One region of the Massilia varians genome, then DNA from elsewhere that is predicted to be linked to it. Evidence: predicted binding sites of a transcription regulator. Region 1 holds the regulator's gene; the other holds the start of a gene.
What was found. The regulator FliA, encoded in region 1, starts transcription of late flagellar genes. The targets are predictions, from matches to a motif close to CTAAAGTTTNNNNNNNNNNNGCCGNTA.
Positions count from the first base shown of each region.

Region 2: MasN3_RS07875 (flagellar protein FliT) is a predicted target of FliA. The motif match lies at 4,253-4,279, and genes of this name have one in related genera.

Region 1 is NZ_AP026966.1:4,578,801-4,594,489, reverse strand. Features, by position in the region: gene MasN3_RS20750 (MraY family glycosyltransferase) at 47-1,210, shown strand; gene rfbB (dTDP-glucose 4,6-dehydratase) at 1,423-2,484, shown strand; gene rfbD (dTDP-4-dehydrorhamnose reductase) at 2,491-3,396, shown strand; gene rfbA (glucose-1-phosphate thymidylyltransferase RfbA) at 3,393-4,286, shown strand; gene rfbC (dTDP-4-dehydrorhamnose 3,5-epimerase) at 4,286-4,831, shown strand; gene flhB (flagellar biosynthesis protein FlhB) at 4,942-6,117, shown strand; gene flhA (flagellar biosynthesis protein FlhA) at 6,285-8,405, shown strand; gene MasN3_RS20715 (MraY family glycosyltransferase) at 8,631-9,785, shown strand; gene MasN3_RS20710 (hypothetical protein) at 9,823-10,059, opposite strand; gene flhF (flagellar biosynthesis protein FlhF) at 10,457-11,914, shown strand; gene MasN3_RS20700 (MinD/ParA family ATP-binding protein) at 11,907-12,704, shown strand; gene MasN3_RS20695 (RNA polymerase sigma factor FliA) at 12,872-13,609, shown strand; gene MasN3_RS20690 (flagellar motor protein) at 13,591-14,334, shown strand; gene motD (flagellar motor protein MotD) at 14,344-15,093, shown strand; gene MasN3_RS20680 (RNA-guided endonuclease InsQ/TnpB family protein) at 15,259-15,689, opposite strand, start outside.
Region 2 is NZ_AP026966.1:1,706,858-1,722,546, forward strand. Features, by position in the region: gene fumC (class II fumarate hydratase) at 1-1,301, opposite strand, end outside; gene MasN3_RS07860 (type IV pilus assembly protein FimV) at 1,387-2,424, shown strand; gene MasN3_RS07865 (HDOD domain-containing protein) at 2,779-3,324, shown strand; gene MasN3_RS07870 (HDOD domain-containing protein) at 3,282-3,728, shown strand; gene MasN3_RS07875 (flagellar protein FliT) at 3,920-4,201, opposite strand; gene MasN3_RS07880 (M1 family metallopeptidase) at 4,473-7,145, shown strand; gene MasN3_RS07885 (M13 family metallopeptidase) at 7,142-9,205, shown strand; gene MasN3_RS07890 (class I SAM-dependent DNA methyltransferase) at 9,272-9,901, shown strand; gene MasN3_RS07895 (CsbD family protein) at 9,974-10,150, shown strand; gene MasN3_RS07900 (AI-2E family transporter) at 10,305-11,387, opposite strand; gene MasN3_RS07905 (CsbD family protein) at 11,567-11,770, shown strand; gene MasN3_RS07910 (IS256 family transposase) at 12,366-13,616, opposite strand; partial or broken gene ltrA (group II intron reverse transcriptase/maturase) at 13,674-14,843, shown strand; gene MasN3_RS07920 (S9 family peptidase) at 14,993-15,689, opposite strand, start outside.

The sequences.
Region 1 (15,689 bases):
TAAGGATTGAAATGCGATAAAATTGCAGAGTTAATAAAGTGGTCTTATGAGCATTGCTGAATTAAAATTTACCGGTCTTGAAATCGGCTTCGCGGCGACGCTGGCCGGCTCGCTGCTGCTTGTCCTGACGACGCGCTGGCATGGCCACTATTCGCTCGACGCGACCCACGGCGTACAAAAATTCCATGTCACGCCGACGCCGCGCGTGGGCGGCGCCGCCATCATGGCTGGCCTCTGGCTGGCGCTTGCGGTCCTGCCTGCCGCCCAACAGGAGCTGTTCCTGCCGGTGCTGGTGTCGGCCGTGCCGGCTTTCCTGTTCGGCCTGGCCGAAGACCTTACCCGGCGTATTTCGGTAGGCGCGCGCCTGCTGGCGACCATGGCCAGCGGCGTTTGCTGCTGGGGCCTGACCGGGGTCAGCTTGGCGCATATCGGCATCCCGCCATTCGATGCGCTGCTAGCCTGGCTGCCGCTTTCGGTCGCTTTCACGGCGTTTGCGGTGGGCGGCGTGGCCAATGCGGTCAATATCATCGACGGCTTCAACGGCCTGGCCAGCGGCACCGTGCTGATCGGCATGGCCGCGCTCGGCCTGATCGCCCAGCAAGCCGGCGACGCCGCCCTCGCGCAGCTGTGCTTTGTCGTCTGCGCCGTGACAGCCGGATTCTTCGTGGTCAACTTCCCGTTCGGTAAGCTGTTCCTGGGCGACGGTGGCGCCTACCTGCTCGGTTTCCTGCTGGCCTGGATGTCGATCATGCTGGTCTACCGCAATCCGCAAGTGTCGCCCTGGGCGCCGCTGCTGGCCTGCGGCTATCCCGTGTTCGAAACCGTGTTTACGATCCTGCGCCGCCTATGGCACCGCCGCCATCCGGGCCACCCGGACAGCTGGCACCTGCACAGCCTGGTCAAGACCGCGATCGTGGCGCGCTTCCTGCATTGGCTGCCGGCGCCGCTGCGCAACGCCTGCGTGTCGCCGCTGTCCTGGCTGGTGGCGCTGGTGCCGGCCATGATGGCGGTGCGCTTCGCCGCCATGCCGGAGGCGCTGTTGCAGGGCGTGCTGTCCAGCTTCCTGCTCTACCTGTCGGCGTACGCCTTTGCGGTCTCGGCCTGGTGGGCGCGACGGCGCCGCATGCGTGGGGCGGGGCGCGCTGCGCCGCGGCCAGTCGTCGCCATCGAGCAATCCAGCTCGTCTTTCATCCGACGCGGCCTGTCATAGCCAGGCTGAAGGACTGCGCCCTGTCGTTGCGTACGATTGTTTTCCTGATTATTCAGGTGGCAGGTGCGACCTCTTGTAGCCTGGTAGCGGCATTGCGTGCAGACGTAATGCCGTCTTAATTCCTGTACTGAGAGCAAATATTGCTGCTTTGTAGTCTAAATTGACTTAAATTTAACCTTCAGCAAAACCACAACCATACTAGGAATTACAGGATGACTATCCTCGTTACGGGTGGAGCAGGCTTTATCGGCTCGAACTTCGTCATCGACTGGCTTGGACACCATGACGAGCCAGTCGTCAACCTCGACAAACTGACCTATGCAGGGAATCTTCAGAACCTGACGAGTCTCGACAACAACCCGCTGCACCATTTCGTCCGCGGCGACATCGGCGACAACGTCCTGGTAGCGGGCCTGTTGGCTGAGCACAAGGTGCGCGCGGTGCTGAACTTTGCGGCCGAGAGCCATGTCGACCGCTCCATCGAGGGCCCTGCCGATTTCATCGAGACCAATGTTGTCGGCATCTTCAAACTTCTCGAAGCCGTGCGCGCTTACTGGAGTGGACTCGACGCCGAAGCCCAGGCCGCATTCCGCTTCCTGCATGTGTCCACCGACGAGGTGTACGGTACGCTGTCGAGCGATGCGCCCGCGTTCAACGAGCAGAACCGTTATGAACCAAACAGCCCGTACTCGGCCACCAAGGCTGCGTCGGACCACCTGGTGCGTGCCTACCATCACACCTATGGCCTGCCGGTGTTGACCACCAATTGCTCGAACAATTACGGTCCCTACCACTTCCCGGAAAAACTGATCCCGCTGGTGATTCACAATGCGCTGGCCGGCAAGCCGCTGCCGATCTATGGCGATGGCCAGCAGATTCGCGACTGGCTGTATGTCACGGATCACTGCAGCGCGATTCGCCGCGTGCTTGCCGAGGGCAGGGTGGGCGACACGTATAACGTTGGCGGCTGCAACGAAAAGGCGAACATCGATGTCGTGCGCACCCTGTGCGCCATACTGGATGAACTCCAGCCACGCGCCGATGGCCGATCGTATGCGGATCAGATGACCTTTGTAAAAGATCGTCCAGGCCATGATCGCCGTTATGCCATCGACGCTGGCAAGCTCGAGCGCGAGCTGGGCTGGCGTCCGGCCGAAACCTTCGAGACCGGTATCCGCAAGACCGTCGAGTGGTACCTGGCAAACCAGGGATGGGTGCACAACGTCACCAGCGGCGCCTATCGCGAGTGGGTCGAACGCCAGTACTCGGCCTGAACGCGTATGAAGATCCTGTTATTAGGCAAGGACGGCCAGCTTGGGTGGGAGCTGCAGCGCTCGCTCGTCGTGCTGGGCGAACTGCATGCATGCGGGCGCCACGAAGCCGATTTCACCGATCCCGAGTCGCTGCGCGCGCTCGTGCGCAGCGTGCGCCCGGACCTGATCGTCAACGCCGCAGCATATACCGCAGTCGACAAGGCGGAGAGTGACGCCGTGACTGCGCGTGTGGTCAACGCGGTTTCTCCCGGTGTACTGGCCGAAGAAGCGCAGGCTATCGGCGCATGGCTGGTCCATTACTCGACCGACTACGTTTTTGACGGCAAGAAACAGGGCGCCTGGGTGGAAACCGACACAAGCACCCCCCTGTCGGTCTATGGCCGCACCAAATGCGAAGGCGAGGAACGCATCCGCGCCAGTGGAGCGCGTCACTTGATCCTGCGTACCAGCTGGGTTTTTGCTCGGCGTGGAGGTAATTTTGCCAAGACGATGTTGCGTCTGGCAAAAGAGCGTGAGACCCTCAATGTCGTGGCTGACCAGTATGGCGCACCTACTGGCGCTGAACTGCTCGCTGATGCGACGGCGCTGGCGCTGCACCGCATCGTATTGCTTGGCGCTGAAGCACATTCCCTGTCAGGAACCTATCATCTTGCTGCATCCGGTAAAACAAGCTGGCATGCTTACGCGCAGCACGTACTGGATCAGGCTTTGGCCTGTGGCGCGGTATTAAAGGCTGGGCCAGCCCAGGTATTGCCGATCGCCTCCAGTGCCTTGCCGGTGCCTGCACCGCGTCCCGCCAATTCACGCCTCGACAGTAGCAAGTTTTGTGCGACTTTCGGGCTCCGTCTGCCCGACTGGCGCTATCACGTCAACCGTTTGATCGCCGAACTGTCGGTGCAAGGAAATTTATGAGTCAATCCACGAAACGTAAAGGCATTATCCTTGCCGGCGGCAGTGGCACACGCCTGCACCCGGCCACCCTCGCGATTTCCAAGCAATTGCTGCCAGTTTTCGATAAGCCAATGATTTATTACCCACTCAGCACGCTGATGCTTGGTGGGATTCGCGATATTCTGATCATTTCGACCCCACGAGATAGGCCCTTGTTTCAGCAGTTGCTTGGCGACGGCAGCCGTTGGGGCCTGAACCTGTCGTATGCGGTTCAGGAATCGCCAGATGGATTGGCCCAGGCTTTTCTGATCGGCAAGGAGTTCCTGGGTAACTCACCTTCAGCCTTGGCCTTGGGTGACAACCTGTTCTACGGGCATGACTTCGTAACGCTGCTCGAGCGTGCGGATGCCCGCGACGGATGTGCAAGCGTATTTGCCCACCACGTCCATGATCCCGAGCGTTATGGCGTGGTCGAATTCAACGATGAGGGCAGGGCAGTCAGCCTCGAAGAAAAGCCTGCGGCGCCGCGTTCCAACTACGCGGTAACGGGGCTCTACTTCTATGACAACAACGTTGCCGAGTTCGCTCGCACCATTGAACCATCGGCGCGCGGCGAACTCGAGATCACCGACCTGAACAAGATTTATATGGAGATGGACAAGCTTCACGTCGAGATCATGGGACGAGGCTATGCCTGGCTCGATACCGGTACCCATGAGTCCTTGCTGGACGCAAGCCAGTTTATCGCAACGATCGAACACCGCCAGGGTTTGAAGGTGGCTTGTCCGGAAGAGGTCGCTTTCCGTAAAGGCTGGATCAATGCCGCCCAGCTTGAGGAACTGGCCGCGCCGATGAAGAAAAATGGTTATGGTCAGTATCTGATGCGTATTTTGAAAGAAACGGTGTTTTGATGAAGATGACTCCTTTGGCTATTCCTGAAGTCTTGCTGGTCGAGCCACGCGTGTTCGGCGACGAGCGTGGCTTCTTTTTTGAGAGTTTTCATCAGGCCCGGTTCGAGGAAGCTGTCGGCCGCAAGGTGGAATTCGTACAGGACAATCATTCGAAATCGGCCCGGCACGTCCTGCGCGGCCTGCACTATCAAATGCAGCAAACCCAGGGCAAGCTGGTGCGCGTGGTGGCGGGCAGCGTATTTGATGTAGCGGTCGACCTGCGCCGTTCGTCACCGACCTTCGGCCAGTGGGTCGGAGAAATCTTGAGTGCAGAGAACAAGGCGCAGCTATGGGTGCCGGAAGGCTTCGCCCATGGGTTCGTGGTGCTGTCGGAATCGGCGGAATTCGTGTACAAGACGACGGACTATTACGCACCCGAGCACGAGCGCAGCATCGTCTGGAACGATCCGACGCTGGCAATCGACTGGCCGCTGCAGGCCGCACCGATCGTCTCGGCCAAGGATGAAAAAGGGATGCCCTTCCTCGCAGCCGATCTGTTCGATTGATCGCATGCGGGCAAATGGAGGGTAATCCCGACCCTTTTCCGCTTCTAGCCCTACGGCAACACCTGCGATAATCCTGTTTTCGATCGGTACGAGCAACAGGAGAGCAGGGCATGTCGGAAGACAGCGACGCAGAAAAGACCGAACCCGCGTCACCCAGAAGGCTGGAGAAAGCGCGCGAAGACGGCGACGTCCCCCGCTCGCGCGAAATCGCCACCTTCACCGTCCTGATGACCGCCGGCGCCGGCCTGTGGATGACGGGCGGTTCCCTGATCGGCAAGCTGGAGCAGGCAATGCAGTCCGGCCTGTCGCTCAGCCGTGACCAGGTCTTCAACCCCAGCATCCTGATCGAACGCATCACCGCCGACCTGGTGGCGGTGCTGTTCGCCTGCCTGCCGCTGGCCGGCCTGATCATGCTGGTGGCCCTGGCTTCGCCGCTCCTGATCGGCGGCTGGAATTTTTCGTCCAAGGCGTTCATGCCGAACTTCATGAAGCTGGACCCGATCAAGGGCATCGGCAACATGTTCTCCACCAATGCCCTGATCGAGCTGCTGAAGGCCGTCGCCAAGACCGTGGTGGTCGGCGCCGTGGCCTGGGTGGTCATCATGGGCCAGAAGGATGCGGTGATCGGCTTGGCGCTCGAGCCGCTGAATGCCGGCAGCGCCCACGTGGGCGAACTGGTGGCCAAGGCTTTCCTGTTCATTACCGGCGCGCTGGGCGTGATCGCCGCCATCGACGGCCCCTGGCAGCTGTGGCACTACCACGACAAGATGAAGATGACGCGCCAGGAACTGATCCAGGAATCGAAGGAGTCGGACGGCAATCCGCAGATCAAAGGGAAGATTCGCCAGATGCAGCGCGAAATGGCGCGCGGCCGCATGATGCAGAATGTGCCCACTGCGGATGTGATCGTCACCAATCCGACCCACTATGCGGTGGCGCTGAAGTATGCCGAGGGCCAGAAGGGCGCGCCGCGGGTGGTGGCCAAGGGTGTCGACGAGGTCGCCGCGAAGATCCGCGAACTCGGCCTCGAGCACAAGGTGACCCTGCTCGAAGCACCGGCCCTGGCCCGGGCGCTCTACAAGCACACCGACATCGACGAAGAAATCCCGGAGAAGCTGTTCTCGGCCGTGGCGGAAGTGCTGGCCTACGTCTACCAGTTGCGCGCCTACAGGAAGGGCGAGGGCATCTACCCGGATCGTCCGACCAGGCTTGCGGTACCGCCGGAGATGGACCCGAACAACCCGGCCTACAGGGGACCCGGGGCGAGCACCGGGTCGCTGCAATAAGGGGCCATGTAGGGTGGGCAAGTTTCTTGCCCACACGGTGATAGTTAACGGCAAGATCATCCGGCACGAAAGCGGAGCCGATAACGATCACCGCGTGGGCGGGAAACCCGCCCACCCTACGAAACAAGCGTCACGAGCTGTAACACGAATAACGGAGCACTGCACTAATGAACAGCATCAAACTGCCGGCATGGACGAGCGGCCTTGCGGCCAGGGGCGCCAGCGCGCTCGCCGCCCCGATCTTCATCGTCATCCTGCTGGCGATGATGATCCTGCCGCTGCCGGCCTTCGTGCTGGACGTGTTCTTCAGCTTTAACATCGCGCTGTCCGTCATTGTCCTGCTCACCGCGCTGTACACGGTCAAGCCGCTCGACTTCATGGCCTTCCCGGCCATCCTGCTGATCTCGACGATGCTGCGCCTGGCGCTCAATGTCGCTTCTACCCGCATTGTGCTGACCGAGGGGCACACCGGCGGTGCGGCCGCCGGCAAGGTGGTCGAAGCCTTCGGCCACTTCCTCATCGGCGGCAATTTCACGGTCGGTATCGTCGTTTTCGTCATCCTGACCATCATCAACTTCACCGTCGTGACCAAGGGCGCGGGCCGTATCGCTGAAGTGGGCGCGCGCTTCGCCCTGGACGCGATGCCGGGCAAGCAGATGGCGATCGATGCCGACCTGAACGCCGGCCTGATCGGCGAGGCCGACGCCCGCAAGCGCCGCAGCGAAGTGGCGCAGGAAGCCGAGTTCTATGGCGCGATGGACGGTGCGTCCAAGTACGTGAAAGGCGACGCCGTCGCCGGCATCATGATCACCCTGATCAACGTGATCGGCGGCCTGATCGTCGGTATGGTGCAGCACGACCTGCCCGCCGGCCAGGCGGCCGAAACCTATACGCTGCTGGCCATCGGTGACGGCCTGGTGGCGCAGATTCCCTCCTTGATCATCTCGATCGCGGCCGGTATGGTGGTCTCGCGCGTGGCCAACGAAGACGACATCAGCAGCCAGGTCACCAACCAGCTGTTCGCCCGCCCGGAAGCGCTGTACATCACCGGCGGCATCATCTTCGCGCTGGGCGTGATCCCCGGCATGCCGAACCTGATCTTCCTGCTGCTGGGCAGCGCCCTGGTCGGCGGCGGCTGGCTGATTGCCAAGCGCAAGATGGACGGACCGGCCAAGGAAGCGGCCGCGGCGGCGGACGCAGCAGCCACGGCAGCGGCGACCGGCGCGGCGACGGCGCCCGAATCGGAAGAGGCGACCTGGCAGGACGTCATGGCGGTCGACACCCTGGGGCTGGAAGTGGGTTACCGCCTGATCCCCCTGGTCGACAAGACCCAGGGCGGGGAACTGCTCAAGCGCATCAAGGGGATCCGCAAGAAATTCGCCCAGGAAGTCGGCTTCCTGGCGCCGCCGGTGCACATCCGCGACAACCTGGAACTGAAACCCTCGGCCTACCGCATCACGCTCAAGGGCGTGGAAGTGGGCACGGGCGAAGCGATGAACGGGCAATACCTGGCGATCAATCCGGGCATGGCCAGCGGCACGCTGCCGGGCCAGCCCACGACCGATCCGGCCTTCGGCCTGCCTGCCACCTGGATCGACGCCAGCCTGCGCGACGAGGCGCAAAGCCTGGGCTATACCGTAGTCGATGCCGGCACCGTGGTGGCAACGCACCTGAACCACCTGATCACGACCCACGCTTCGGAGCTGCTGGGCCGGATGGAAGTGCAGGCGCTGCTCGATCACCTGGGCAAAGACACGCCGAAGCTGGTGGAAGACCTGGTACCGAAGGTCGTGTCGCTGTCGACCCTGCAGAAAGTGCTGCAGAACCTGCTGCTGGAAGGCGTGCACATCCGCGACATGCGCACCATCATCGAGTGCCTCTCGGAGTATGCCGGGCAGACCCAGGATCCGGGCGAACTGACCGCCATGGTGCGGGTAGCGCTGGGACGGGCGATCGTGCAGCAGCTGTTCCCGGGCACGAATGAACTGTCGGTGATGACCCTGGATAACCGTCTCGAGCGGCTCCTGATGCAGGCGATGGGGGCGGGGGGCGACGGCACCGGCATCGAGCCGGGGCTGGCCGATACGATTGCGCAGCAGGCTGCCAGCGCGGCCCAGCAGCAGGAGCAGATGGGGCTGAATCCGGTGCTGCTGGTGCCTGCGCCGCTACGGGTGCTGCTGTCGCGCTTCCTGCGGCGTGCGGTGCCGCAGTTGAAGGTGCTGTCGCATAACGAGATTCCGGAGACCAAGACCATTCGGGTGACCAGTCTGGTCGGCATCCCAATGTAAATACTGGTGGCTGAATGTGTGTCATTTCAGCTTCACTTGGTCGTTTCAAGGGCTCTCAGGAGTGCCAAGAGTCAACATTTGTAGTTGATCTGTGATAACATTGCATTGGTACAAAAGTAAAGACCAATGCCAACACTGCGACGCCATCGCCGCTTTTTAACCACTTTCCGATCAGCCAACGTTGTTCCGTTGGATCGAACACGTTCGGTATCTTTGCGATAAAAAATGCTGGAATATCAACAATTTGGGCTCGGCTTGACGGCATTTGCCGTGAGCTTTGCAGTATGCCTGCTCATTGTCCTGTCGCAGAAATGGCACGGCAAACTCTCCCACGACCACGACCTGAGCGGCGTACAGAAGGTGCACACGACCGCGGTGCCGCGCATCGGCGGTATTGGTGTCATGGCAGGGGTAGTGCTGGGCCTGGCGCTGTTCCAGATGCTGGCACCGGCCAGCATCAATCCCTTGCATTCTGCCGACATCCGCCTGCTGTTGCTCGCCAGCCTGCCGGCTTTTCTCGCGGGTTTGATCGAAGACTTCACCAAGCGCGTGTCCGTTCGAGTACGCCTTGCGGCGACCGCCATGAGTGCGATGATCGCCAGCGCCCTGCTGGGCGCGACCGTGACCGAACTCGACCTTTGGGGTGTGGATACGCTGCTCGCGTTCGCGCCGTTCGCCATCATGGTGACGGCCGTGGTCGTCTCGGGCGGTTCGAACGCCATCAACATCATCGACGGTTTCAATGGCTTGTCGAGCAGCACGATCATCATCATGGCCGCCGGCCTGGCTGCCGTCGGCCTGCAGCATGGCGACTCCCTGGTGGTGGCCCTCGGCGTTCTGTGCATCGGCGCGGCCGCCGGTTTCCTGGCCTTGAATTATCCGTTCGGGAAGCTGTTCCTGGGCGATGGCGGCGCTTACTTCCTGGGTTTCCTGGTATCGGAGATCGCGGTGCTGCTCTTGGTGCGTAACCCGTCGGTGAATGCGTGGCAGGTGCTGGCGATCTGCGGCTATCCGGTCATCGAAGTGCTGTTCAGCATGTATCGCCGTCGCGTGATCCAGAATGTCAGCCCTGGCGCGCCGGATGCGCTGCACCTGCACACGCTGGTGTACCGCCGCCTCGTCTTCAAGCATGTGCGACGCGACGCTTCCCGTCCGTGGAGCCGTAATGCCAGTGTGGTGTGCTTGATCGCCCCCGCGGTGGCAGTGTGCGTGGCGGTGAGTGTGATTGCCGGCGCGTCGGCGCCGGTCAGCCTGGCGATCGTGGTAGCGCAGCTTGTGCTCTACATCGCGGTGTACGGCCGTCTCGTGCGTGGCCGCTGGGGTGTTATCGGCCGTGCCGGCGCGATGTCGGCCCGTGCCGGCGCTTCCTCATCTTCCTGATTTGCACGCCATCGATACCGGCCCGCGGCGGCCGGTATCAGTGAGGTCGCCGCTGGACCCACCAGTTCTCGAACCTGATCGAGAAGTGCAACAGCAATCCTGTGACGAACAGGAAATCCCCCACACCACCCAGGCGCAGGCCTGCGGCAATAACTCCCGCGAGCAGGAATACCGTTCTCAGGGCAGGGATGCTGCTGTCGAGCGCTCTGCAACAGAAAATCAAAAAGGCTTCTCCAGACATGCCGGCTTGACGCTTCGGTATCCTGAACTTCATCGGTAGGCCTTTCGTTATTGTTCCAGAAACTCGGTAGAGCCGAGTATGCCTCAAATTCATCAGAGTTACAATGTGAGAGAATTGCGTTTGCTCACTAATGAGTGCATGGATCAGCGTTGTGAGGCCGCTATTTATATCAGTCATTCATTCAGGACATGATATTGCATAATAGTCAGCTTTGTCGCACGAATCCGCAATTGAGTTCAACTTCGTCAACAGCCCGGCAGTTCTGCGCTCATCCATGGCCAAGGAGCACAGCAGCCTTGAAATAGACCTGTTTCCCCTCTTTACTCTTCCGATGGTTTCCTCGCAGCATCGCCAATAATGTTGCCTATGGACGGGCACTACGCCCGCGCAACCCAGAACAGTACAGCTGAATGAAGTGCGGAGAGAAACGATGAACGTCAAGAAATTTACAGCGGCTACTTCCCGTGACGCCTTGCGCAAGGTGCGCGAGGCGCTCGGCCCTGACGCGGTCATCCTCTCCAACCGCCCGGTCGACGGCGTGGTCGAGATCCTTGCGCTGGACAACGACGACGTCGCCGCGCTGGCTTCCCCGGCCATCGAAGAGCCGCAGGCGCCGAGCTTCCAGGCCTTCGACAATGACTTCGACCCGGAACCGGTCTTCAGCCGCGCCGCGGCTGCCTTCGCGCCCGCCGCAACGCAGGCGCGCCAGCCGGCGCCACGTGCCGCAGTACCTAAGCTGGACCCGTTCGCCGGCCAGCCTGACGTGGCCCGGCCCTACGTCGAGCGCCGCGCCGCACCCGCCATCGCACCGGAAATCCCGCCGACCTACGTCAACCGCCGCGCCCCGGCCTCGGAACCGGGCATCGACATGGCCGCCATGACCCAGATGATGAGCGCCGCGATCGCCCAGGCCAAGGAATCGGCCGCTCTTGAAATGAGCGGCATGATAAACGAGATGCGCGCCATGCGCGGCCTGATGGAAACCCAGCTGGCCGAGCTGTCCTGGAACGCTAGCGCGCAGCGCGAGCCGCAGAAGGCCGCAGTGCTGCGCGAGATGCTGGCCGCCGGTTTCTCGGCCACCCTGGCGCGCTACCTGATCGACAAGATGCCGGCGACGAAGGATGCGGTCGACGCCCTGCGTTGGATCAAGACCGTCCTGGCGCGCAACCTCACCACCATCGCCAACGAAGACGACCTCCTGAACCGCGGCGGCGTGTTCGCACTGGTCGGCCCCACCGGCGTCGGCAAGACCACCACCACCGCCAAGCTGGCCGCGCGCTGCGTGATGCGCCATGGTCCGGACAAGCTGGCCCTGATCACCACCGACGCCTACCGTATCGGCGGCCACGAGCAGCTGCGCATCTACGGCAAGATCCTCGGCGTGATGGTGCACTCGGTGAAGGACGAGGCCGACCTGCGCATCGCCCTGAAGGAACTCAAGAACAAGCACACCGTCCTGATCGACACCATCGGCATGTCGCAGCGCGACCAGATGGTGACGGAACAGGTGGCCATGCTCTCCGAATCCGGCGCCGACGTGAAACGCCTGCTGTGCCTGAACGCGACGGCGACCAACGAAACCCTGAACGAAGTGGTGCGCGCGTATCAGGGCTCGGGCCTGGCCGGCTGCATCATGACCAAGCTGGACGAAGCCGCCTCGATCGGCAACGTGCTCGACGTCGTGATCCGGCAGAAGCTCAATCTTCATTACATCTCGAACGGCCAGCGCGTGCCGGAAGACCTGCACCTGGCCGACCGCGCCATGCTGGTCGACCGCGCCTTCCGCAACAACCGCAATGCCAGCGCCCAGTTCGGCGACGCCGACCTGCCGCTGATGATGGCCGCTGCCGGCCAGGATCGTTCACTGCGCGAGGTGCACCTTGGCTAGTTTCGATTTCGACCAGGCCGAAGGCCTGCGCCGGATGCTGCAGGGCCCGCGCCCGCGCATCGTCACCTTTCTCTCTGCCACGCCGGAAGACGACAAGGGCGCCATGCTGGTCAACCTGGGCGCCTCGCTGGCCCAGTTGGGCAACGAGGTCCTGATCGTCGACGCCTGCGAGCGCGACTATGGGGTGGCGCGCCGCCTGGGCCTGAACCGCGCCGCCAGCCTGGCCGCGGTGGCGCGCCAGGAGTATGGCCTGAACCAGGTGCTGCACGCGGTGCCGCAGGGCTTCTCGGTGGCGTCGCTCGGCCGTCCGCTGGGGGACAACGACGCGCGCCGCCTGGCCAAGACCTTCGACGTGCTGGTGGGGCAGGCCGGCATCGTGATGGTCGACGGCGAGCTGGGACCAAGCGGCGAATTCCCGCTGCCGCTGATGGCGAGCTCGGAGATCGTGGTGCAGGTCGGTACCTCCGCCGCGTCGATCACGAATGCCTATGCGCTGATCAAGCGCCTGGCGCAGCAGCTGGGCCGCCGTCCCTTCGGTATCCTGGTGACCGGCGCGACAGAGGCGGAGGCCAAGGTCGTATACGATAATATGTCAGCTGCGGCAACACGTTACCTGGCGGTCAACCTGAGTTCGATGGGTTCGGTGCCGGCCGACGAGTACCTGCACCGGGCCGCGCGCCTGGGCCGGGCGGTGGTCGATGCCTTCCCGCTGGCGGGGGCCTCGGTCGCGTTCCGGCGCCTGGCGGGCCAGTTCGCGTTGCACGCGATGCCCGGCATGGGCAGGGGTTAAATGTAGGGTGGTCGGCTGTGCCGACCGCGCGTTCAACTGAAAGACGCGTTACCGCATCGCCTGCACTGGCTGGACGCGCGGCCGGCGAAGCCGACCACCCTACAATGGCACGAGTGCGGCAGAGTCCCACACAAGAATAGAGATAGCGGAAGAGAAAAGCATAAGGCATGTACACGGTCAAAGGGAGAGCGGACAAGAACCATTTGCTGACGGAGCATATGCCGTTGGTGAAGCGTCTTGCCCACCACATGAAGGCCAAGCTGCCGCCTTCGGTGGAAGTCGATGACCTGATCCAGGCCGGCATGATGGGCCTGCTCGATGCGATCAACCGCTACGAGGACAACCACGGCGCCCAGTTCGAAACCTATGCGGTGCTGCGCATCCGCGGCGCCATGCTCGACGAGCTGCGCAACAGCGACTGGATGCCGCGCAGTACGCGCCAGAACATGCGCAAGGTCGAAGCCGCGATGGAGGCGCTGCAGCAGCGCCTGGGCCGTCCGGCCAGCGAGTCCGAGATCGCCAAGTCGCTCAAGATGTCGCTCGCCGACTACCAGGAGATGCTGGGCGACGGCGGCGGCCACCAGCTGCTGTACTACGAAGACTTCCACGACCAGGGCGAGGACGGCGGCAGCGACAGCTTCCTCGACCGCTATGCGGTGGACGACAGCGATCCGCTGCGCAGCCTGCTCGACACGGGCTTCCGCCAGGCCGTGATCGACGCCATCGATAAGCTGCCGCCGCGCGAGAAGATGCTGATGGGCCTCTACTACGAGGAAGAACTCAACCTGAAGGAAATCGGCGCCGTCATGGGCGTGAGCGAGTCGCGGGTGTCGCAACTGCACACCCAGGCCGTGTCGCGCCTTCGCGCAGCGCTGCGGGAGCAATTATGGACTGGGCCAGCGTAGCCGGCCTGGTGCTCGCGATCGCGGGCGTGCTGGTCGGCCATACCCTGGACGGCGGCAAGTTCGCGTCGCTGATGCAGCCGGCCGCCTTTGCCATCGTCGTGATCGGCACCTTCGGGGCCGTGCTGCTGCAGAGCGAGCGGCGCAGCTTCATGCTGGGCCTGCGCATGCTGCGCTGGGTCTTCGTGCCGCCCAAGTCCGGCCGCGAGCTGCTCTCGCGCGAGATCGCGCTGTGGAGCCTGTCCGCGCGGCGCGACGGCCTGCTCTCGCTCGAGCAGTACATGGGCACCAAGGACAAGTTCGTCCAGAAGGGCCTGCGCCTGGTGATCGACGGCATCCAGCCCGAGAAGCTGCGCAGCCTGCTCGAGAACGAGATCAACGCCTACGAGTTCTCGCAGCGCCAGGCGGCGCGCATCTGGGAATCGGCGGCCGGCTACGCGCCCACCATCGGCATCCTGGGTGCGGTGCTGGGCCTGATCCACGTGATGGAGAACCTGTCGGATCCGTCGCGCCTGGGTTCCGGCATCGCGGTGGCCTTCGTCTCCACCGTGTACGGCGTGGGGCTGGCCAACCTGTTCTTCTACCCGGTCGGGAACAAGCTCAAGGCCATCGTCAGCGACAAGGTGGCCCAGTACGAGATCCTCGCCGAAGTCTTCCACGACCTCGCCACCGGCGACCACACCCGCGTGGTCGACGAACGGGTGGCCAGTCTCCTGACGCGCCACTGAGGCCACGGCATGGCGCGCAAACGCTACGACGACGGATCGCAGGAAAACCACGAGCGCTGGCTGATCTCCTACGCCGATTTCATCACGCTGCTGTTCGCCTTCTTCGTCGTGATGTACGCGATCTCGATCGTCAACGAAGGAAAATACGCGGTGCTGTCCGAAGCCCTGGGCGACGCCTTCGGCGGACGCAGCGTGGCGCCGCAGGCGCACACCAGCGTCGAGCCGGTGCTGCCGCTGTCGCACATCGTCAACCGCAAGCGCCATGAAGCGGCGCGGCGCGAGCGCGAGCGCATGGAAATCCTGGCGAAGGACCTGACCACCACCCTGATGCCGCTGGTGAAATCGGGCCAGGTAAGGGTGACGCAGAATGCGCGCGGCATCGGCATCGAACTCAATGCCAGCGTGCTGTTCGACCAGGGCGAAGCGACCCTGCAGCAGGAGGCGCGCGAGGTGCTGGGCGCGGTGGCGGGCCTGCTCAAGGATGCGCCGCAGCGCATCGAGGTCGAGGGCCATACCGACAACCTGCCGATCACCAACGAGCGCTTCGCCTCCAACTGGGAACTGTCGGCGGTGCGCGCGGCCAGCGTGGTGCGTCTGTTCATCGAGAGCGGTGTGCAGGATGTGCGCCTGTCGGCCATCGGCCATGGCGCCACGCGCCCGGTGGCGCCGAACGACACGCCGGCCAACCAGGCGCGCAACCGGCGCGTGGCGGTGATGATCCTGGCGTCGGTGCCGGAACCGCTGCCGGCGGGTGTATAGAGGAATGAAATAAAAGTTCGTTTCTGCGGTTCTTTTGAAATAGTATTTCAAAACTCTACTCGAATGTAAGACGTCGCCCTGTCTGGTATGCACGAGCTAGTCGACTACACCGGCATGATGTTGACATCCTCCCTCTCTATTAAAGCCGAGGGATCCCTACTGCGCTCATCCAGTATCGTGCTGAGAAGAGTCGCTTCGGTGGGTTCCTGCTGCTGGCGACCTCGTTGCATCGCTCACTCCACAGGCGCAATGGGCGTGTCCCGCCCTGAGAACGTTGATCGCGCCAACTAGATCGGCGTTTTGCTTAAAGTTGCATTGCACACATTTGAACCAAGATTGCGTCTGTCGGTTATCTGCCGAGACAGAGCCGCAACGCGGACAGGTGCGGCTTGTATCGTGTGGTGGAATGGCAATGAGCCAGCCCCCGGACCATGCCAACTTGTAGTCCAGTTGGCGACGGAACTCGGACCACCCTTGATCAAGGATAGATTTGTTCAGACCTGCCTTGGCTCGAACTTTCCTCCCTGGTCGTTCGCTCGTGCCTGCCGCTGATTTGGACATGTTTTGCACCTGCAAATCTTCGATACATACCATCG
Region 2 (15,689 bases), 2.7 Mb from region 1:
AGGGTCAGGCCTTCGTGCGACGCGGTCTTGGCGATCTGTGCGGCGCGATCATACCCGATGTGCGGGGCCAGTGCGGTCACCAGCATCAGCGATTTTTCCATCAGCTCGGCGATGCGCGCATGGTTCGGCTCGATGCCCTGGACGCAGTGCTCGTCGAAGGAGCGCATGCCGTCGGCCAGCAGGCGGGCGCTCTGCAGGAAATTGTGGGCGATCATGGGCTTGAACACGTTCAGTTCGAAGTTGCCCTGCGAGCCGCCCACGGTGATCGCGACGTCGTTGCCGAATACCTGGCAGCACAGCATGGTGAGCGCCTCGCACTGGGTCGGATTCACCTTGCCCGGCATGATCGAGCTGCCCGGCTCGTTCTCGGGAATCGTGATCTCGCCCAGGCCCGAGCGCGGGCCCGAGGCCATCCAGCGCACGTCGTTGGCGATCTTCATCAGGGCCGCGGCCAGGGTCTTGAAGGCGCCGTGGCTCGAGACCATGGCCTCGTGGCCGGCCAGCGCCATGAACTTGTTGGGTGCGCTCTTGAAGGACAGGCCCGTGCGCGAGCTGAGCTCGGCCGCGATGCGCGGGGCGAAATCGGGGTGGGCATTCAGGCCGGTGCCGACCGCCGTGCCGCCCGCCGCCAGGCCCAGGAGGCCGGGCAGGGTGGCGCGGATCGCGCTTTCCGCGAATTCGAGCTGGGCGACGTAGCCCGAGAATTCCTGGCCGAGGGTGAGCGGGGTGGCGTCCTGCAGGTGGGTGCGGCCGATCTTGACGATGCCCTCGAAGTCGCGCGACTTGCGCAGCAGCGTGCCGCGCAGCCGGGCGAGGGCCGGCAGCAGGTTCTGCGCCACGGCGATCGCCGCGGCCACGTGCATGGCGGTGGGGAAGATGTCGTTCGAGGACTGGCCCATGTTGACGTGGTCGTTCGGGTGCAGCAGGCGCTTCTCGCCGCGCTCGCCGCCCATCAGCTCGGAACCGCGGTTGGCCAGCACCTCGTTCATGTTCATGTTGCTCTGGGTGCCGGAGCCGGTCTGCCAGACCGCCAGCGGGAATTCCTGCGGATGGCGGCCTTCGAGCACCTCGTCGGCGGCGCGGATGATGGCCTCGGCCTTGTCGGCCGGGAGCTTGCCGAGCGAGCGGTTGACCGCCGCGGCGGCGCGCTTGACCTGGGCCAGGGCGGCGACCAGTTCCGGCGCCATTTGCTCGGTCGAGATGTGGAAATGGTGGAGCGAACGCTGGGTCTGGGCGCCCCAGAGGCGGTCCGCGGCCACCTCGATCGGGCCGAAACTGTCCTTCTCAATCCTGTTTTCCATGGTGTGTTCCTGTTGTGGGCGGCAGTGATTAAAGAGTTTAGCCGATTGTCCGTTAATGACGTTCAGGCTTCACTACTCCCATGCTATGGCTTCCCGCCTTCCACTGATATCGACTTGCGCGCTGCTGGCCGCTGCCTCCTGGCCGGTCCAGGCGGCCGAGCTGGGCGAAGCGCGGGTGAGTTCCTTTCTCGGCCAGCCGCTGGTGGCCGACATCGAGCTGACCATGCTGGAAGATGCCGCCAACCCGGTCCAGGTGCGCCTGGCGCATCCGAACGTCTACCACGGCGCCAACATCGGCATGCCGGCAGTGCTGTCCACGCTCCGGATGACGGTGATGCGGCGCGACGGGCGCCAGTTCCTGCACCTCACCTCGCTCGGCAAGGTGGAGTCGGAACACTTGCACCTGTACCTGGAACTGGCCGACGGCGCGCAGCGCGGCGTGCGGCTGGCAACCCTGTGGCTGGCGCCGGATCCGAATCCCGCGCCGCCGCCGGTTCCGGTGGCGCCGCCGCCAGTGCCTGCCAAGGCGGCGGAAGGGGCGCCGCTGGCGGCTGCGGCGCCGGAGTTCATGCCGGCTCGCCCCAGGCCCGCGCCCGCGCCGCTCAAGCCGAAGCCGGCCATCGTGCCGCCGCAGCCGGCCAGGCCGGCGCCCTCGACGCCTGAACCGCCCCCGGCGGGCGGCGCCTGCGCTGCGCAGCCCAAGGCGCAGATCGATGCCTGCGTCGTGCTGGGTGCGAGGAATGCGATGCTGCACGAGCAGCTGGGCCAGCTCGAGGACAAGGTGAAGCTGCTGCAGGTGGCGGCGGGCGCCGCGCCGGCTTCCACCACGCAGACCCTGGCGGCGCCGCAGCAGCAGGTGCACAGGGTAAAGAAGAAAAAGCCGGAGCCGCCGCAGGAGGACAGCGCGCCCTGGCTGCTGCCGGGCGCCGTCGCCGGCGCGCTGGCGCTGCTGGCGGGACTGGTGTTCGCCCTGCGCGCCAGGCGTGCGGCGGGGCCCGGGGAGGGGCCACGCGCCGGCCTGGGCGCGCGCGTGAAGGCGCGCCTGGGACGCAGGCCGCCGCCCGGCGCAGCGGCCGAACCGACCCTGGACAAAGGCGCGCACAACGCGTCTACACAAGATTGAAATTCTTGCTATACTTGATTCGTGTTCGCAAGATCACAAACGGCACAGCGGCCTGGCGCAGCCACCACCGATAGCGTGGCGCGGAAAGCAGGCGGACGTTGAAGAAACGCCTGTGTCCGGAAGCGGTTCGCCTGCCAGCTGAGGCAGCGAACGCCGGATGCAACCGGCACGAGGCGACGCCAGGAGATACCTGGTGATCGCTCTCCCCGATTCCGTGACCGAGCCTTCCGCTCGGGTACATGCAAAGCGCCTGCGGGCGCTTTTGTCTTTTCCGGATGTCCATCCGCAGTGCATGCGTTTTACATGACGGGCCTTGGGCTACAATCTCCCCCTGCGGCACAGACCCTGCGGACTATGAAGAACTGGATCAATCGTTTACTGAGCGGCGCGCAAACCCAGGCGGCCACGCCCGAGGAGCCGGGCGGCGGCGCCGACCATGCCGCCACCGACGCCCTCTATTACCTCTGGCTGGCCGGTCCGGCACGCTTCGACGCGCCGCCGGAGACCGCGCGCCTGATCCTGGAGCAGGTGGGGACGCTGACGCACAACCCGGCCGTTGCGGCCGAGCTGGTGCCGCGGGTGCCGGAACTGATCCCCAAGCTGCTGCGCAGCCTGCGCGACGAGAACGTCAGCACGGGCGAGCTGGCCGGCCAGGTGGCCGAAGACGTGGTGCTGGTGGCAGAAGTGCTGCGTGAGGCCAACAGCGCCTATTACCGTCCCGTCACCCCGATCAAGACCCTGGACGCCGCCATCATGCTGTTCGGGCAGAACGGCTTGCGCATGCTGCTGGCGCGGGTGCCTTCCGGCCCCTCGTCAAGCTGCACGAGGCCGGTTTTGCCCGGCGCGCGGCGCCGCTGGTGTGGAACCGTTCCGAAAAATGCGCGGTGGCGTCCAGCCTGATGGCTTCCGCGCTGGCGGCCGACATCTTCGAATCCTGCCTGGCGGGGCTGATGCAGGATGTCGGGCTGATCGTCGGCTTCCGGCTGGCCGACCGCGTGTGCCAGAACGGCAAGGTGCCGGCATCGAGCGACTTCGGGGTGGAACTGCTGGCGCGCAGCCGGCAGCTGTCGGCGGTCATCGCCCGGCACTGGGATTTCCCCGATACGGTGGCCGGGGCGATCGCGCAAGCGGGCGAGCCGGACGGCTCGAACCTGGCGCAGGCGCTGGCGCAGGGGGATCACATCGCCAAGCTGCGGCTCTTGATCGATGCCGGGAAGCTGGCCGAGGACGACGCGCTCGTCACGGAAAGGCTCAACAGTTACCAGCGGCGCTGCCTGGGCAAGCTCAGTAACCTGGAATCATAGGGTGGGCGGCTCGTAATTCAGTCCACTGGCCCGAATTACCCCACGCGGTGATAGGTAGTGTTCGATACGTTGCAAGAGTGCTGGCAGACGTTGACCGCGTGGGCGGGAAAACAGTCCACTGGACTATTTTCCCCCGCCCACCCCGAAAAAGGCGCCTCGCGGGCGCCTTCGTCTTGATTTGCGTTACTGAATCAGTGCGCGCACATCGCGCGGTCCAGCTGCCCCATCCAGGGTTCGGTCACGTCGCGAATCGCGCGGTCGTTGGCCATCAGCTGCTTGATCAGGTCGATCTTGCGCTGGCGCTTGGCGCCTTCGAGCGCGGGCACGCCGCCGGCCGCGGCGCCTGCGGCCACCGCCGCCTGCACGTTCAACTTGTCGAAACCGGTCCAGTCGCCAGCCTCGGCGGCGCCCTTCATCTGGCTGCTGAGGCCAGCGAGGTTTTCATACATCGAGAGGACGTCGTTCGAGGTCATGTTGGCACCAAGGCAATGAACGCCGGCCGGATTGCCGGGTATCTAAGGCATTTACGGATGGGCTTTCGGGAACTTTAGGGTGATGTGAAAAAAATTCGGATTTTTTTTCGCATGCCCCGCCATTCCCCGGTTTCAGCAGTCTGGCCCCGTTTTTTGCAGTCTGTCGCATTCCGGGCGCAAGCGCTGCCCGGCTTTCCTACAGTGCGTGCTGGGTTCCTGCGCCATGGCGCGCCTGGACCGCCAAATAAAAACAGATGCGAGAGAGAGACTTATGAGAGACATGCCAGTCGCGCGGGCCTGCAAAACGGCCGCCGCGCTTGCGTTCACCATTGGCACGGCCACGGCGCAGGCCGAGGCGCCGTTTTCTTTCGCGGCAACGCCGGGCAAGCTGCCGAAGGACGTGGTGCCGCTGCAATACGACGCCCACATCATGCCGGACGTTGCCGCCAACAGCTTTCGCGGCACCCAGACGGTCGAGATCGAGGTCTTGACCCCGACCTCGACGATCATGCTGAACGCCGACAACATGCGGATCGATTCAGCCAGCCTCAGTGGCAAGCACCTGGGCAAGCTGACACTCGACCCCATCCTCGACAGACAGCAGCAGACCCTGCGCTTCGAGCTGGCCCAGCCGCTGGCGCCGGGTAAATATGAACTGGCGCTGGCCTTCCGCGGCCAGATCAACCGCGAAGGACGCGGCCTGTTCTACGTGAACTACAAGGCCGCTGGCCGCGACAAGAAGCTGATCGCCACCACCATGGCGCCGACCGATGCGCGCCGCATGCTCCCGACCTGGGACGAACCCGCCTTCCGCGCCCGCTTCAGGCTCACGGTCGACGTGCCGGACAACTTCACGGCCTATTCCACCACTCCGATCGACAAGCGCGAAGATCTCGCCGGCGGGATGCAGCGTATCAGTTTCGGCAATACCCCGAAGATGCCGAGCTACCTGGTGGTGCTGGTGGCCGGCGAACTCGAGCGCTTATCGAGCAGGCAGGACGGCGTCGACATCGGCATCGTGACGACCGAAGGCAAGCTCGGCTCGGCCGCCTTCGCCCTGGAGGCCACGCGCGATCTGCTGCGCTACTTCAACAACTACTTCGGCATCCCGTACCCGCTGCCCAAGCTGGACCAGATCGCGATCCCGGGCGGCTTCAACGGCGCCATGGAGAACTGGGGCGCGATCGTCTACAACGAACCGGCCCTGCTGTACGACCCGAAGAAGAGCCCGGAAAAGCGCAAGAAGTTCACCTTCAACATCAACGCCCACGAGCTGGCGCACCAGTGGTTCGGCAACCTCGTGACCATGGCCTGGTGGGATAAGCTGTGGCTCAACGAAGGCTTCGCCTCGTGGATGGCGACCAAGGCGACCCACCACTTCCACCCCGAATGGCGCCCCTACCTGGAAGGCATGGCCGAGCGCGAATACGTGATGAACCTGGACGCGCGCAAGACCACCCACCCGATCCAGACCCCGATCGAGACCGAGGAGCAGGCCGCGGCGGCGTTCGACGCCATCACCTACCTGAAGGGCGAGGCTTTCCTGCGCATGCTGGAAGCCTACCTGGGCGAGTCGGCCTTCCGCAAGGGCATGCGCGCCTACATGGCGAAGCACCAGTATTCGAATACGACATCGAGCGACCTGTGGGCCGCGCTGGAAAAGGCCTCCGGCAAGCCGGTCGGGAAGCTGGCCTCGGACTGGACCCTGCAGCCGGGCTTCCCCCTGGTCAAGGTCGAGCAGGCCTGCGAGGACGGCCGGCGCAAGGTGACGCTGTCGCAGGAACAGTACCGTCTCGACGAGCCGCCCCGCGAAAAGCGCCTGTGGCACGTGCCGCTGCAGGTCGGCACCGTCAACGGCAAGGCCTGGACCATGCTGCTGTCCGGCCCCGGCACGACCATCAACCAGGGCAGCTGCGACGGCACCCTGGTGGTCGATCCGCACAGCGTCGGCTACTTCCGCGTGCAGTACGACCCGGCCAGCTTCCGCGCCCTCGCCGAGCAGGCGCCGCGCCTGCCGGACAGCACGCGCCTGAAGCTGCTGTCGGACACCTGGAGCTTCGCCTCGAACGGCCGCATGGGGCTGGAGGCCTACCTGGACCTGGTGCGCAAGTACGGGGACGAGCCGCGCGTGGCGGTCTGGGATGCGATCCTGTCCAACCTGCGCACGCTCGACTCGCTCGCGCGCGGCGAGCCGGAACAGGCCCTGATCCGCCGCTTCCTGGTCGATCTCGCGCGCCCGACATTCGACAAGCTGGGCTGGGAGGAAAAGCCGGGGGAGACCGCCGAGGACAGCCAGCTGCGCGCCATGCTGGCCACGGCGCTGGCCCGCGCCGGCGACCCGCAGGCCATCGCAGAGGGCAAGGCCAGGTTCGCGCGCTTCCTGGCGGCTCCGTCCTCGGTGCCGCCTTCGATGATTGACTTCGTCACCGGCACCGCCGGCCGCTATGCCGACCAGGCCACCTACGCGCTGCTTGCCGCGCGCGCCACGAATGCCCCGACCAGCGAGGAGCGCAACCGTTTTGGCCGCGCCCTCGCCAGCGCCCAGGACCCGCAGCTGGCGGCGCGTACCCTGCAGTCGCTCCTGTCGCCGCAGACCCCGCCGGACCTGGTGCCGTATCTGATCGGTGGCGTCGCCGGCGAGCACCTCGAGCAGACCTGGAAGTTTGCCACCGCCAACCGCGACGCGCTGCTGAACAACATGGAGGCGCTGGGCCGCAACAGTCTGTTCGCCGGCATCGTCGCTTCCTCGAGCAATCCGGCGCATGCGGAGATGATGGAAGCCTACATGCGCAAGAACTTCGGCCCGGACGGCGTTGTCGAAGCCGAACGCGTCGGCAACGGCGTGCGCATCCGCGCCGACCAGAAGGCGCGCCTGCTGCCGCAGATCCGCGCCGCCCTGCAGTCATCAAGTAAAACCACATTACCGAGAGAAGGGACGCTATGAAAACCAGCTGGACTCCGATCAAGACCGCCATCACCCTGGCGCTGTGCGGCGCCTTTGCCGTCGCTCCGGTCCATGCGGCCGGGCAGGACGCTGCCGCCAACGCCGCCAAACCTGCCGCCAGGCCGGCCGGCGCCATCGTGCTGCCGGGCGACGACTTCTATGCCTACGCCAACGGCGAGTGGATGGCCAAGACCGAGATCCCGGCCGACCGCGGCTCCTGGGGCGCCATGTATGTGCTGGCCGAGGATACCAATGCCCGCATCGTCAAGCTGATCGAGGACGCGGCGGCCAGCAAGTCCGCCAGTCCCGAGGCCCGCAAGGTGGCCGACTTCTACACCGCCTGGATGAACGAAGCGGCGATCGAGTCTGCCGGCCTGGCCGCGCTCAAGTCGCGCCTGGACAGGATCGCGGCGATCAAGGACCGCGCCGCGCTCGCGCGCGTGCTGGGCGAATTCCTGCGCGCCGACGTCGACCCGCTGAACGCGACCAACTTCAACACCCCGAACCTATTCGGCGTGTGGTTCAACCAGAGTTTGACCGACCCGTCGCGCAACGTGCCCTATCTGCTGCAGGGCGGCATCGGCCTGCCGGACCGCGCCTACTACCTCGACAACAGCCCCAAGATGGCCGAGCTGCGCACCAGGTACCAGCAGTACGTCGCCGCCATGCTCAAGCTGGCCGGCTACGACAAGGTCGAGGAGCGGGCCGCGAAGATCTTCGCGCTGGAGTCGGAACTGGCCGAAAGCCACGCGTCGCGCGAAGAGTCGGCCGACATCCAGAAGGCCAACAACCCCTGGCGCATGAAGGACTTCGCCGCCAAGGCGCCGGGCATGGACTGGAACGCCTTCATGCAGGGCGCGCGCCTGTCCGGACAGGACCGTTTCATCGCCTACCACCCGGGCGCGCTCAAAGGCGCCGCCCGGCAGGTGGCTGCCACCGACCTGGGCACCTGGAAGGATTACCTGGCCTTCCACAGCCTGAACCAGTTCGCCAGCACGCTGCCGAAAGCCTACTCCGACCTGCGCTTCGAGTTCTACGGCAAGGGCCTGACCGGCTCGCCGCAGCAGTCGCCGCGCTGGAAGCGCGCGCTGGCCGCCACCAATGGCGCGATGGACGAAGCCGTCGGCAAGATGTACGTCGCCAGGTACTTCCCGGCCGAGGACAAGGCGCGCATCCTGAAGATGGTTGCCGAGATCAAGACCGCCTTCGAGCACCGCATCGACAAGCTCGACTGGATGGCGCCGTCGACCCGCAGCCAGGCCAAGGAAAAGGTGCGCACCATGTACGTGGGCGTGGGCTATCCCGACAGCTGGCAATCCTACGAGGGCCTGAAGGTCTCGCCGACCGATGCGCTCGGCAACGTGCTGCGCGCCCAGGAATTCCACTACGTCCAGCAGCTCGCCAAGCTCAAGCAGAAGCCGAAGAAGACCGAGTGGGCCATGCCGCCGCAGCTGGTCAATGCCGTGAACCTGCCGCTGCAGAACGCATTGAACTTCCCGGCCGCGATCCTGCAGCCGCCGTTCTATGATCCGAAGGCATCGGACGCGCACAACTACGGCGCGATCGGCTCGGTGATCGGCCACGAGATCAGCCACAGCTTCGACGACATGGGCGCCCAGTTCGACGCCCAGGGCCGCCTGCGCGACTGGTGGACCAAGGAAGACCTGGCGCACTTCAAGAAGGCTTCGCACAAGCTGGTGGAACAGTACAACGCGTATAAACCTTTCGAGGACCTGGCCATCAACGGCCAGCTGACGCTGAGCGAGAACCTGTCCGACCTGGCCGGCCTGGCCGCGGCCTATGACGCGTTCAAGGCCTCGCCGGGCGGCAAGGCGGCCGGCCCTGAGGCGGACCGCGCGTTCTTCACCGGCTTCGCCCAGAGCTGGCGCAGCAAGACGCGCGAAGCCTCGCTGCGCCGCAACGTGCTGACCGACGGCCACTCGCCGGGCCAGTACCGCACCTACACCGTGCGCAACCTAGATGCCTGGTACAAGGCCTTCGACGTGCAGCCGGGGCAGAAGCTGTACCTGGCGCCGGAGCAGCGCGTGCGGGTCTGGTAAGGGCCTGAGCGGCGCGCGCGCACGGATTTCGTACGCGCGCGCCGCGCTCTGGCGGATAATGCCGTCATGAACGCAGACGACATCTCCCGCCGCACCCTGGCGCATTACGACCAGACCGCCGACGCCTTCTTCGCCGGCACCATCGACCACGACGTCAGCCAGAACATCGACGCCTTGTTGCAGGCGATCGAGGCCCCGGCGCCCTGGACCATTCTCGACCTCGGCTGCGGTCCCGGCCGCGACCTCAAGACTTTCAGCGGGCTCGGCCACACCGCCATCGGCCTGGACGGCAGCGCCCGTTTCGTCGAGATGGCACGCAGCTACAGCGGCTGCACAGTCTGGCACCAGGATTTCCTGCATTTGAACCTGCCGCCGGCCATGTTCGACGGCATCTTTGCCAATGCCTCGCTGTTCCACGTCCCGAGCGCCGAACTGCCGGCCGTGCTGGCCCAGCTCCACGGCGCCCTGAAGCCCGGCGGCGTCCTGTTCAGCTCCAACCCGCGCGGCGACAACCGCGAAGGCTGGAACGGTCCGCGCTACGTCAGCTACCACGATGTCGAGACCTGGGAACATTACCTGACGACGGCCGGTTTTATTCCACTACACCACTATTACCGCCCGGCCGGCCTGCCGCGCGAGCAGCAGCCCTGGCTGGCCAGCGTCTGGCGCAAGCCGCGCATCTCGCCCGGATGTTAATTGGCGAACAGAGCGACCCGCTTATCGCGTCTAAGGTGGGACTTCGCTTCACAACCGAAGAGGGTGATTGACATGAACGACGATCAAATCAAAGGCAAGGCCAAGGACATCGGCGGCAAGATCCAGGAGAAGGTCGGCGAAGCCGTCGGCAACCGCCAAGCCCAGCGCGAAGGCGTGTCCAACCAGGCCGAAGGCAAGGTGCAGGAAAAGGTCGGTGACGTGAAAGACATCGTCAAGAGCAACCGCTGAGTCCTGCCGCCACAACGAAAAAGCCGCGCAGTGCGCGGCTTTTTCGTTTCAGTAACTTCCAGCGGGGTCAGGTCTGACATTTAGACACGGGCTGAGCAATACAACAGCGTAACGCTCGAGTTCGTGTCCGAATGTCAGACCTGACCCCCATGTGTTAACTTCGCTTCTGCGCCGGCCGGTCGCCCAGCACGTCTTCGACATAGAGCATCTTGACCAGCACCGCCAGCCCGGCCGCCAGCGGCGTTGCCAGGGCCACGCCGGCAAAGCCGAACAGGGTGCCGAAGACCAGCTGCATGACGACGACCAGGGCCGGCGGCAGGTCCACCGCGCGGGCTTCGATCAGCGGCTGCAGCACATAGCCTTCGACCAGCTGGATGCCGGTGAACAGCAGCACTGTGTACAGCGCCAGCTCCGGGCTGATCGATAGCGCCAGCAGCACCGCCGGCACGCCGGCCATGATCGGGCCCAGGTAGGGAATGAAGTCGAGCAGGCCGGCAATGATGCCGAGGATCAGTGCCAGCGGCACGCCCAGCATGGACAGGCCGATCGAGGTGGCAATGCCGACAATCAGCATCGAGGCCGCCTTGCCCAACAGCCAGCTCGCCAGCGTATTCCCGAGTTCCTGCTGCACTTCCCGGGCGCGCGGCCGTTTGCTTTGCGGCACGAGGCGGATGGCGCCATTGGTGTACAGCTGCGGCGATGCGGCGAAATAGATGCCGACGAAAATGATGATGACGAGGTTGCCGATGGCGCCCAGCACGCCGCCAAAGAACAGTCCGGCATTCGGCACCATATTGCCCATCTGCTTGACGATCTGTTCCGGCGGCGGCAGTTCGCTGGCGAGACGCTTGAGCAGCGGATGCTGCTGCACCGCCGCTTGCAGCCGCTCGACGGCAGCCGGAATCTCCTTCGCCAGCTTGCTCGACTGCTCGGAAATCTGCGGCGCCATGGCCCAGCTGCCGAGGCCGATGATGGCCGCCAGTAACAGCACGACGATGGCCAGCGCCCACTGGCGCTTCATGTGCAAGCGGCGCGCCATGATCTCGCTCAGCTTGTAGAGCAGGATCGCGCACAGGATGCAGGCGAAGATCAGCAGCAGGGCATCGGCGGCCAGCACCACGGCCGCCGCCAGCGCAATGAAAAGGATGGCCAGGCCATTGATAATCGTCACGCGCTTGGCGAGGCGGCGCTGGGTGTGTGGCGGGTCGGAAGCATGTTCCTGGGTTTGTTCGGTCATGGCATCAGCCTTTCGCGCGGCATGGTCGTGTTGCCAAAAGATTAGCATTACGACTGTCTTGACGTCGCGCAAATGCTGATATTTGTGCAATGTGCGGACGCGAACAGAAGCAATGCCGACGCTGCCGTATTCTGTACCCATGCATGGCCATCCGGACATGTCAACTCAAGGAGAAGACCATGATCAACAAAAATCAAGTTGAAGGTAAGCTGAAAGAAATCGGCGGCAAAATCCAAGAGGAATTTGGTGATGCAATCGACAGCCCGACGCAGGAAGCCAAGGGCCAGGCCACCAAGGTCGAAGGCAAGGCCCAGAAGACGATGGGCGATGCACAGGAAAAAGTGGAAGAGAAGCTGGACGACGTCGCCCGCCGCCCGCACTAATCTGCTTTCACGCTTCGCGAACAGCCGCCCGTGTGCGGCTGTTGTTGTTGTGCGCCCAGCATGGGCGCACTCTTGCGGGTGCAAGTCCCGCCGTAAGCTGACCACAGCGAGCGAAGTGAAGCGCAACTGCGTAAGGGCGACCGAGCGTGGGGAGGAAGCGTGGAGCGAAACTGCGAGCCGATGGACAAGAACCGAATAGAAGGCGCTGCCGAGCAGGGCGAGCGGGCAACATTCCGCGAAGCTCTTGTGGTCAAAGCGAGGCGGCGTAAATTCGGCGGTTGTGCAGGGAAGGAGTGCGTTCTTACCTTGGGGAGATCTCGCCTCATGCCTGAAAGGGCGACGTGGCGACACGGAGCGAGAAGTCAGCAGAGGCCATAGTAGCTAAGTTTTTTTTTAGCGAAGGGCCGAACGAGTAGGAGTGTCGAACAACTTGTCGATGAATCATGTACGGCATCAGATGCCCGCATCAGCGGGGCGGGTCGCGGCAAGGCGGGGTGAAGCCTCGTCCGATGCAACCAGCGATGAAACACGACTCCCGCGACAGGAACCGTCGAGGACCTGTCAGAAATTCTGTGTGCGGGGCCAGAATTCGTAGTTAGGTAATTGCGTTCGTGAAGCGCTCGCCGAACATAATGGCGAACTGATTGGCAGCCTGTTTCCAGGTACGCTGCGGCATCTTCCAATCTTTCTCGATATTGCGCAAGGCCAGAAACAACAATTTGGTTGCTGCTTCGTCGCTGGGGAAGTGGCCGCGGTTCTTGACGATCTTTCGCAGGCGCATATGCAAGCTCTCGATGGCATTGGTCGTGTAGATGATGGTGCGCACTTCCGGCGGATAGGCGAAGAAGGGAATTACCTGCTGCCACTGGCGGCGCCACATCGCTGCCACCGTCGGAAATCTGGTGCCCCATGGCCCGGCCGCGAACGCGTCAAGCGCCGCTTCAGCCAAGTCAGCATTGGCAGCCTGGTAGACGGGCTTCAGGGCCGCCGCCAGCTCCTTGCGGTCCTTCCACGCTGCCAGCGTTGTCGAGTTGCGAATCAGGTGTACGATGCAGGTCTGAATCTGCGCTTGCGGGTATACCGCCTCGATGGCCTCAGGGAAGCCGCGCAGGCCGTCGACGACGGCGATCAGGATGTCCTCCAGTCCTCGGTTCTTCAGTTCGTTGAAAACCTTCAGCCAAAACTTGGCTCCTTCCGTTTGCTCGATCCACAGGCCCAGCACCTCCTTGCGGCCATCGGCACGAATGCCCAAGGCCAGGTAGACGGCCTTGTTCTTGACGGTGCCTTCGTCCCGGATTTTCAGGCGCAGCGCGTCGAAATAGACGATCGGGTACATCGCTTCGAGTGGCCGCTGCTGCCATTGATTGACCTCTTCGAGAACCTCGTCGGTGATGGTCGAGATCAGGTCTGGCGAGACGTCGGTACCGTACAGCTCCAACAAATGCCCCTGGATTTCGCGCACGCTCATGCCGCGCGCGTACATGCTGATGACGTGATCGTCAAAGCCCGTCATCCGGCGCTGGTGCTTGGCCACCAGCTTGGGCTCGAAGCTCGACAGGCGATCACGTGGAATGTCCAGATGGAGTTCGCCGCCCGGTGTCAGCACCTTCTTCGGACTGCTGCCGTTACGGTGATTCTTGCTGCCTTCGCCCTCGCTGGCCAGGTGATGGCTCAGCTCGGCCGACAGCATGCGCTCGGCCAGCATCTTCTTGAGCTGTCCGGCCAGGCCAGCTTCACCGAGGATCGATTCGGCGTCCTTGTTCTCGACCTGGGCGAGCAACTGGTCGATCAGCTCGACCGGGAATGGGTATGCGGCTTTCTGTTTCTTGGGCTTTTTGGTGGTCATCACTTCGGTCATGGAACAGTCCTTTCGAGATTATTTCATGACCCCGTTCCACACAGAAATACTGACAGGCTCGGCGTCGATGGTCTGGACATTGCCCAGACCGGACAGCACCTGAAGCACGCTTGGCCTGCCATCAGGAAGCAACTGTTGGAAGGCACGTACCTGCCCATGCCGGTGCGGCGCGTCGGCATTCCAAAGCCGGACGGAAGCGAGCGTGAACTGGGAATACCCACCGTAAGCGACCGTTTGATTCAGCAGGCACTATTGCAGGTGCTGCAACCGCTGATCGATCCCACCTTTAGTGAACACAGCCACGGGTTCCGGCCCGGCCGGCGTGCGCGTGATGCCGTGCTTGCAGCACAGCAATACGTGCAACAAGGCTACCGCACCGTGGTCGACGTCGATCTGTCGAAGTTCTTTGATCGGGTCAACCACGACATCCTGATCGACCGCCTAAGGAAACGCGTGAACGACGCCGGAGTTATCCGGCTGGTACGCGCCTACCTGAACGCGGGGATCATGGATGGCGGCGTGGTGGTCGAGCGGGGAGAAGGGACGCCGCAAGGCGGACCGCTCTCGCCGCTTCTGGCCAACGTGCTTCTCGACGAGGTGGATCGGATGCTGGAACGACAGGGGCATCGCTTTGCCCGCTATGCCGATGACTGCAACGTGTACGTGCGCAGCCAGAAGGCAGGCGAGCGGGTAATGATCTTGCTCAAGCGCCGGTACGACAAGCTGCACCTGAAGATCAACGAATCGAAAAGTGCAGTGAGCCGGGCGTTTGGCCGCAAATTCCTGGGCTATGAGCTGTGGATGGGCCCTGAAGGCGAGGTGAAACGCGCGGTGTCGAAGAAGGCGCTGGAGGCATTCCGGCAGAAGATCAGGCAACTTACTCGTCGATCAGGTGGACGCAGCATTGCCGAGGTAATTGATGGGCTGCGTAGCTACGTATTGGGATGGAAAGCATATTTCGGACTGGCGCAAACCCCGACTGCCCTGCGAGAGCTGGACAAGTGGATGCGCCACCGTCTACGTGCAATTCACCTGAAACAGTGGCGATGTGGGCCTACCATCTATCGAGAGCTGCGAAAGTTGGGGGCAACGCCGAAAGTCGCTGCTCTGGTTGCGGGGAACAACCGCAGCTGGTGGCGCAACAGCAGGCTTGCCCTGAACAACGTCCTGACGATTGGCTACTTCGACCGCCTTGGCATGCCTCGCCTCACTTAACCTCAACTACTCGAACCGCCCGGTGCGGACCCGCATGCCGGGTGGTGTGGGAGGGGTCGGTCAGCATGCTGACTGCCCCTATCCCGATTTAGAGCGCTGAAAACAAATCAGCCGCCCTCGGGCGGCTGATTTACTTGGCGGAAACCGGCTTACTTGGCCGCCGTCCCACCCAGGTTCTTCTTGAAGAAGGCCTCGATCATCCCATACACGTGACGCTGGTTGACCTTGCCCGAAATGCCGTGCTTGGCGCCCGGATAGGTCATCAGATCGAACTGCACGTTACGCTTCACCAACTCGTCGATCAGGCGGGTGGTGTTGGTGAACAGCACGTTGTCGTCGGCCATGCCGTGGATCAGCAGCAGCGGCGACTTCATGCCGTCCAGGTGCGCGAACACGCCGCTGCGCTCGTAGGCCTTTGGGTCCGACTTCGGGGTGCCGCCCACATAGCGCTCGGTGTAGTGGGTGTCGTACAGCGCCCAGTCGGTCACCGGGGCCACCGACACGCCCATCGCGATCTTGTCCGAGGCGGCCGACAGCAGGCGCAGCGTCATGAAGCCGCCGTAGCTCCAGCCGAACACACCGATGCGCTTCGGATCGACAAAGCTCTGCTGGGCCAGCCAATCGATGCCGGCGACCTGGTCTTCCACTTCGACCGAGCCCAGGTTGCCGTAGAGGGCGTCGGTGAAGACGCGCTCGCGGCGGCCCGAGCCGCGGTTATCCAGGCGGAACACGACGAAGCCCTGCTGCGCCATGTATTGGTCAAAGTAGTTGCCCCAGGCGCGGGTCACGCGCTGCGAGTGCGGGCCGCCGTAGGTGAACAGGAACACCGGGTAGCGCTTGCTCGCA